Dyadobacter pollutisoli: one gene and its partner. The protein of the gene in region 1 binds, or shares a complex with, the protein of each later gene. Links are inferred from orthologs where the notes say so. Each region holds a gene or a part of one and is shown in the gene's direction. Other genes may lie near its edges.

Region 1 (3,276 bases):
GCCGGCCAAATGAATATGACGCGGATGAACCGAGACGCGTGGCTGAGGCGATCAAACTGATGCAGGTGAAACACGCCGTGATTACTTCCGTTAACCGTGATGAATTGAAAGACAGAGGCGCTGAAATATGGTACCAGACTGTACGCCAGGTAAAGGAAAACACTCCCGAGACTACGATTGAAACGCTTATTCCCGATGTGAAAAACAACTGGGATGCGCTGATCCATATGATTGAAGCAGGCCAGGAAGTGGTTTCGCATAACATGGAAACCGTGGAACGTTTATACCGTGCGGTACGTCCTCAGGCAAAATATACCAGAAGCCTTGAACAGATCAAACGGACCAAAGAATTCGGCCAGCGTACCAAATCCGGGATTATGCTGGGACTTGGCGAAACCATTGACGAAGTTCACAAGGCAATGGACGATCTGGTAGAGAATGGTCTTGATATCCTTACATTGGGACAATACCTGCAACCTACCAAAATGCACCATGAGGTGATCGAATGGATCACGCCGGAGATGTTTGAAAACTACAAAGAAGAAGGGCTGAAAAGAGGATTGAAATATGTAGAATCAGGCCCGCTGGTGCGTTCCAGCTATCATGCCGAACGTCACGTGAATGTGCCGATTTAAACATTGATTTTGAAAAGCATAAATTAAAAACCCTGCTTACTTTCTTTAAGCAGGGTTTTTAATTTATAACAAATCGCAGTTCCATTCAAAACCAATAGACTAAGCCTGCTTTTTCCGTCATTTTAATTTGGTTAATGTCTTAAAAAAATTCAATTTTGTTTTTTAATCCATACACTAAGAGCGCAGTTCCGGACGGAATTAACCATTAATATTTTTTTATTTATGCCATACTTATTCACCTCGGAGTCCGTATCTGAAGGACATCCTGACAAGGTAGCCGATCAAATATCAGATGCTTTAATTGACAATTTTTTAGCGTGGGATACCAATAGTAAAGTAGCCTGCGAAACATTGGTAACTACCGGACAGGTGGTTTTGGCCGGAGAAGTAAAGACCAATACTTATCTTGACGTCCAGAAAATCACACGTGAAGTCATTAGAAAAATTGGTTACACGAAGAGTGAATACATGTTTGAAGCCAATTCCTGCGGAATTTTATCGGCCATTCATGATCAGAGCGAAGACATTAATCAGGGCGTAGACAGAGCCGTAGCTACTGAGAGTTTCGAGGAAAAAGCGAACGCACAGGGAGCAGGTGACCAGGGAATGATGTTCGGGTACGCCACCCGCGAAACTGAAAACTACATGCCGCTTGCTTTGGATCTTGCCCACAAGATTCTTCAGGAAATGTCTTTTATCCGCAATAACGAGTCAGCGCTGATCCCTTACCTTCGTCCTGATGCGAAATCGCAGGTAACGATCGAATACAGCGACGAAAACGTTCCATTGCGCATTGATACCATTGTAGTTTCTACGCAGCACGATGACTTCGATTCAGAGGCTTCCATGCTTGCCAAAATAAAAACCGATGTGATCAACATTGTGATCCCTCGCGTTAAAGCAAAACTTACCCCTGCATTGCAGCAGCTTTTCTCCGGCGACATTACTTTCCACATTAACCCTACCGGGAAGTTTGTAATCGGCGGACCTCACGGTGATACCGGGCTTACTGGCCGTAAGATCATCGTCGATACCTATGGCGGAAAAGGTGCCCACGGCGGTGGCGCATTCTCTGGTAAAGATCCTTCCAAAGTTGACCGTTCCGCGGCATATGCAACCCGCCACATTGCGAAAAACATGGTAGCATCAGGCTTGTGCGACGAAGTACTCGTTCAGGTTTCCTACGCGATCGGTGTGGCTGAGCCTTGTGGTTTGTATGTCAATACTTATGGTACATCCAAAGTAGCTGGCAACGATGGCGAAATCGCTTCGAAGATCGGAGAGATTTTTGACCTGCGCCCGTATGCTATCGAGCAGCGCCTGAAATTGCGTAATCCTATTTACTCTGAAACTGCCGCTTACGGTCACATGGGCCGCAAAAATGAGTTCGTCAAGAAATCATTCAAAGGAGCAAACGGAGAAGAAAAAGAAGTTGAGGTTGAATTGTTTACATGGGAAAAACTTGATTTCGTTGATGCAATCAAATCAAAATTCTCTCTGTAAATTTTCTCAGATATGACAAATAAGGCCGGCCAGTTACCGGCCTTATTTTTTTATTTTGCCACGACATTAATTTTATTCGGAAAGTTGCCATTTTTGCAGAATAATAATTTGAATGCCCAACTAATGTTTACCTTTCACTAATAAATTCGGGATATTACCGTTCCTAAGGGGCTGAGTAAAACTTCTATAACGATCCCGCGCATCCCCTCTTCCATATGAAATATCAGAAAATCAAATTTAACAATCTCGAAAAAAGCACCTTTTTCCCAACACTGCGACAGCGGGTCGATCAGCATTTCTCCACGAACAATCTCTGCAAGTCGGGTGGGAAGAAGATCATTTACAAGGCTTTCTTCATGTTGAGTTTGTACCTGATCCCTTATCTGTTGATCCTGTCGGGATACTTTTCAGCCTATGCGATGTTTGCGATGACGATCGTCATGGGATTTGGTGTGGCAGGAGTGGGAATGTCGGTTATGCACGACGCCATTCACGGCTCGCTGGCGACGTCCAACATTCTGAATAAATTTTTCGGGGCCTCTATTTACCTGCTGGGTGGCAATGCTTACAACTGGGAGGTACAGCATAACAGGTTGCACCACACATACACCAACATTCACGAAGTAGATGAAGACATTACAGGCAAATTTCTGCTGCGTTTATCGTTTCAGGAAAAACAAAAGAGCATTCACCGTTTCCAGCATATTTACGCATTCTTTCTATACAGCCTGATGACATTGTCATTTTTATGGAAGGATTTTAAGGAGATCTCCCTGTTTAACGAAATGTCAAAATCGGGGATGACCAAGCCGTTCCCTAAAAAAGAACTCATTAGGTTGATCATTACCAAACTGGCCTATGTGGTCTTTATCTGCGTTATCCCGCTCTATTTCACGTCACTGAGCTTTGGACAATGGCTTATTGGCTTTTTTGCCATGCATTGCACAGCTGGAATGATTCTGAGTACTGTATTTCAAATGGCGCATGTGGTGGAAGGCGTAGATCAGCCTGAGCCAAATAACACAGGCTGTGTAGAAAACGCATGGGCAGTTCACCAGTTGCAAACGACCTCTAACTTTGCCGGTAAAAACCGCTTTTTATCGTGGTATATCGGAGGGTTGGATTATCAGATAGAGCA
Region 2 (3,391 bases), 2.3 Mb from region 1 along the record:
TATTGGCCTGAATGTCAACGCAAGAGTTGAAGTGGTATTTCAATTCGGGCAAATATGGATGCAGCCGGTTTTGTGTGAACTCGCTGCCAATGTGCTGCAGATAAGCCATTAGCACATATTTTTTATACTCTAAATCAAAAATTCCTTCGGTTAACCAATTCTTCTGGAGGTTTGTCATAGGATTTTAACTTTGGTGCCGATAAAATTTAAGCATTTTCAAAACCGGAAACAATTATTTGATTTTCCTGACACGACAAAAGCATTATAATTATATAACGACAGGTTTAGGTACAAATTTGGCATACTTCCCGGAAAAAATGTCAGAGCCGATACGCTGGCATAGATTGTGCTTACCGGTTTGCAGTCAAATTAATTACTGACAATCATAAAAAAACAAACGTTTAATATTTATGTCAACTTTAGCAGAAATACAAGTGAACGTACAACCTCTGGCTGATCGTGTTCTTGTAGAACCAGCCCCAGCCGAAGAAAAAACAGCATTTGGTATCATTATCCCTGATACTGCAAAGGAAAAGCCTCAGCGTGGAACCGTGGTAGCCGTTGGCCCGGGTAAAAAAGATGAGCCGCTTACAGTAAAAGTAGGTGATACCGTATTGTACGGTAAGTATTCAGGTACTGAATTAGCATACGAAGGAAAAGACATCCTGATTATGCGTGAATCAGACATTTACGCCATTATTGGTTAATTGTCTGCCATTTAAATTCATAGTTTCTCTTAAAGTTATTTCAAATAATTAATTGTTATGTCTAAGAAAATATTTTTTGACACAGAAGCCCGCGACAAGATAAAGCGTGGTGTTGACACATTGGCTGACGCCGTTAAAGTTACATTGGGACCTCGTGGCCGTAACGTTGTAATCGACAAAAAATTCGGTTCACCAAGCATCACTAAGGATGGTGTTACTGTTGCAAAAGAAATCGATTTGAAAGATCCTATCGAAAACATGGGTGCTCAGTTGGTGAAAGAAGTAGCTTCTAAAACTGCTGATTCAGCTGGTGATGGTACTACTACTGCAACTGTTTTGGCCCAGGCGATCTACTCAATCGGTGTTAAGAACGTTGCTGCCGGTGCAAATCCAATGGATTTGAAACGCGGTATTGACAAAGCTGTTTCAGTGATCGTTAAAGATCTTGAATCACAAAAGAAAAACATTTCTACTTCCAAAGAAATCGCTCAGGTTGCTACTATTTCAGCTAACCATGACGAAGAAATCGGCAATATGATCGCCGAAGCAATGGAAAAAGTAGGAAAAGAAGGTGTTATCACTGTTGAAGAAGCTCGTGGTACTGAAACAGAAGTTAAAACTGTGGAAGGTATGCAGTTTGACCGTGGATACCTTTCTCCATATTTCGTTACCAATACAGAGAAAATGGAAGCTGATTTGGAGCGTCCATATATCCTGATCTCTGAGAAGAAAGTTTCTTCCATGAAAGAATTGCTTCCGGTTCTTGAAGCAGTTGCACAAACAGGCCGTCCTTTGCTTATTTTGGCAGAAGATGTTGACGGAGAAGCGTTGGCTACATTGGTAGTGAACAAAATCCGCGGCGCCTTGAAAGTTGCTGCTGTTAAAGCTCCTGGTTTTGGTGACCGTCGTAAAGCAATGCTTGAAGACATCGCAATCATCACTGGTGGTACAGTAATTTCAGAAGAGCGCGGTTTCAAATTGGAAAACGCAACTTTGGAATACCTTGGGACTTGCGAAAAAGCGATTATCGACAAAGACAATACAACTTTGGTTAACGGATCAGGTAATTCTGAAGACATTCAGGGCCGTGTTAACCAAATCAAAGCACAGATCGAGAATACAACTTCTGACTACGACCGTGAAAAACTTCAGGAACGTCTGGCTAAATTGTCAGGTGGTGTAGCTATCCTTTATATCGGTGCTGCAACTGAGGTTGAAATGAAAGAGAAAAAAGACCGCGTTGACGACGCATTGCATGCAACTCGTGCTGCTGTTGAAGAAGGTATCGTTGCTGGTGGTGGTGTAGCTTATATCCGTGCAACTGCTGCTCTGGAAGGCTTTACTGGAAACAACGAAGACGAAACAACCGGTATCAACATTATCCGTGTAGCTTTGGAGGCTCCTTTGAGAACAATCGTTTCTAACTCAGGCCAGGAGCCATCAGTAGTTGTTGCGAAAGTGAAAGAAGGAACAGGATCATACGGTTACAATGCAAAAGACAATGTTTACACAGACCTTTTGGAAGCTGGTATCATTGACCCTAAGAAAGTTTCACGTTTGGCTTTGGAAAACGCAGCATCTATCGCAGGTCTGTTGTTGACAACTGAATGTGTAATTGCTGACGAACCAGAAGAAGCTCCTGCAGGCGGTGGCCACAGCCACGGCGGCGGAATGGGCGGAATGATGTAATTTTTTAGTTAAGAGTTTAGAGTCGAAAGTTTAGAGTCTAATGTCTTAATTTTTGACTCTGAAATCTTAAACTCAAAACTCATAAAATAGCCGACCGGAAAATCCAGTCGGCTATTTGCTTTACTCAACGTTATGAAAAACTTCCTCATTTAGACGTTAGCATCGAAACGTGGTCACACATTTGAGTAAAAATATTTTTATGGGAGCATCATTCCGTCCTGCATGACCAGTCGCCGGTCTGCCATTTCTGCCAATTCTTCGTTGTGGGTCACAATCACGAAAGTTTGTCCGAAATCGTCGCGCAGCTTGAAAAACAACTGGTGTAGATCCAGAGCATTATGTGAGTCGAGGTTACCGCTGGGTTCGTCGGCAAGCACGATCGACGGCTTGTTCAGCAGCGCCCTTGCCACTGCTACCCTTTGTTGCTCACCGCCTGACAGTTGCGAAGGCAAGTGGTCCATTCTACCCGAAAGACCAAGCATTTCCAGCAGTTCTTTCCCTCTGGATATAATCTCCTTTTCATTACCTAACCCATTGATATAGCCTGGCATACAGGTATTTTCCAGCGCCGTAAATTCGGCAAGCAGATTGTGAAATTGGAAGATAAAACCGATCTTTTCGTTTCGGAATTTGGCAAGATCTTTATCTTTTTGAGTAAATACATTCACTCCTTCTATGAGCACCTGCCCTTCATCAGGCCTGTCCAATGTGCCCAGAATGTGCAAAAAAGTACTTTTTCCCGCTCCCGAAGGACCAACTATCGCGACTACCTCACCCTTTTTTACTTCCAGATCAATTCCCTTCAAAACCTGTAAAGAACCGTATGTCCGCCTGATCCCGCTCGCCTGAAGTAAATTCATATTTAGAAGAAAGATAATTGGACTGAAATCTACGCCCGTTTTGATTAATTCCTTAATTTGCCGTGAAAATACCAATTTACTTTTATACTCATGAATATTCACGAATATCAAGGCAAAAGCGTTCTTAAAAAATAC

Evidence for each region. The genes of interacting proteins can lie anywhere in the genome.
Region 2: the proteins of metK (region 1) and groL are in contact, whole or in part, in a cryo-EM structure (PDB 8P4O), measured with the Escherichia coli proteins. The link is inferred for Dyadobacter pollutisoli from one-to-one orthologs.

What each region holds. Positions count from the first base shown.
Region 1 is NZ_CP112998.1:5,319,786-5,323,061, forward strand. Bases 167-2,997 are described here. They hold metK (methionine adenosyltransferase), read left to right. Parts: upstream 167-857; coding sequence 858-2,138; downstream 2,139-2,997. Other genes in these bases: lipA (lipoyl synthase), read left to right, coding at 167-635; ON006_RS21660 (fatty acid desaturase family protein), read left to right, coding at 2,354-2,997. In the rest of the region: more of lipA, read left to right, coding at 1-166; more of ON006_RS21660, read left to right, coding at 2,998-3,276. UniProt on the Escherichia coli protein: Catalyzes the formation of S-adenosylmethionine (AdoMet) from methionine and ATP.
Region 2 is NZ_CP112998.1:7,647,165-7,650,555, reverse strand. What follows is about bases 135-3,080. They hold groL (chaperonin GroEL), read left to right. Parts: upstream 135-764; coding sequence 765-2,396; downstream 2,397-3,080. Other genes in these bases: ON006_RS31870 (ABC transporter ATP-binding protein), read right to left, coding at 2,594-3,080; ON006_RS31880 (co-chaperone GroES), read left to right, coding at 411-707. Also shown: ON006_RS31885 (hypothetical protein), read right to left, coding at 1-109; more of ON006_RS31870, read right to left, coding at 3,081-3,256; sucC (ADP-forming succinate--CoA ligase subunit beta), read left to right, coding at 3,347-3,391.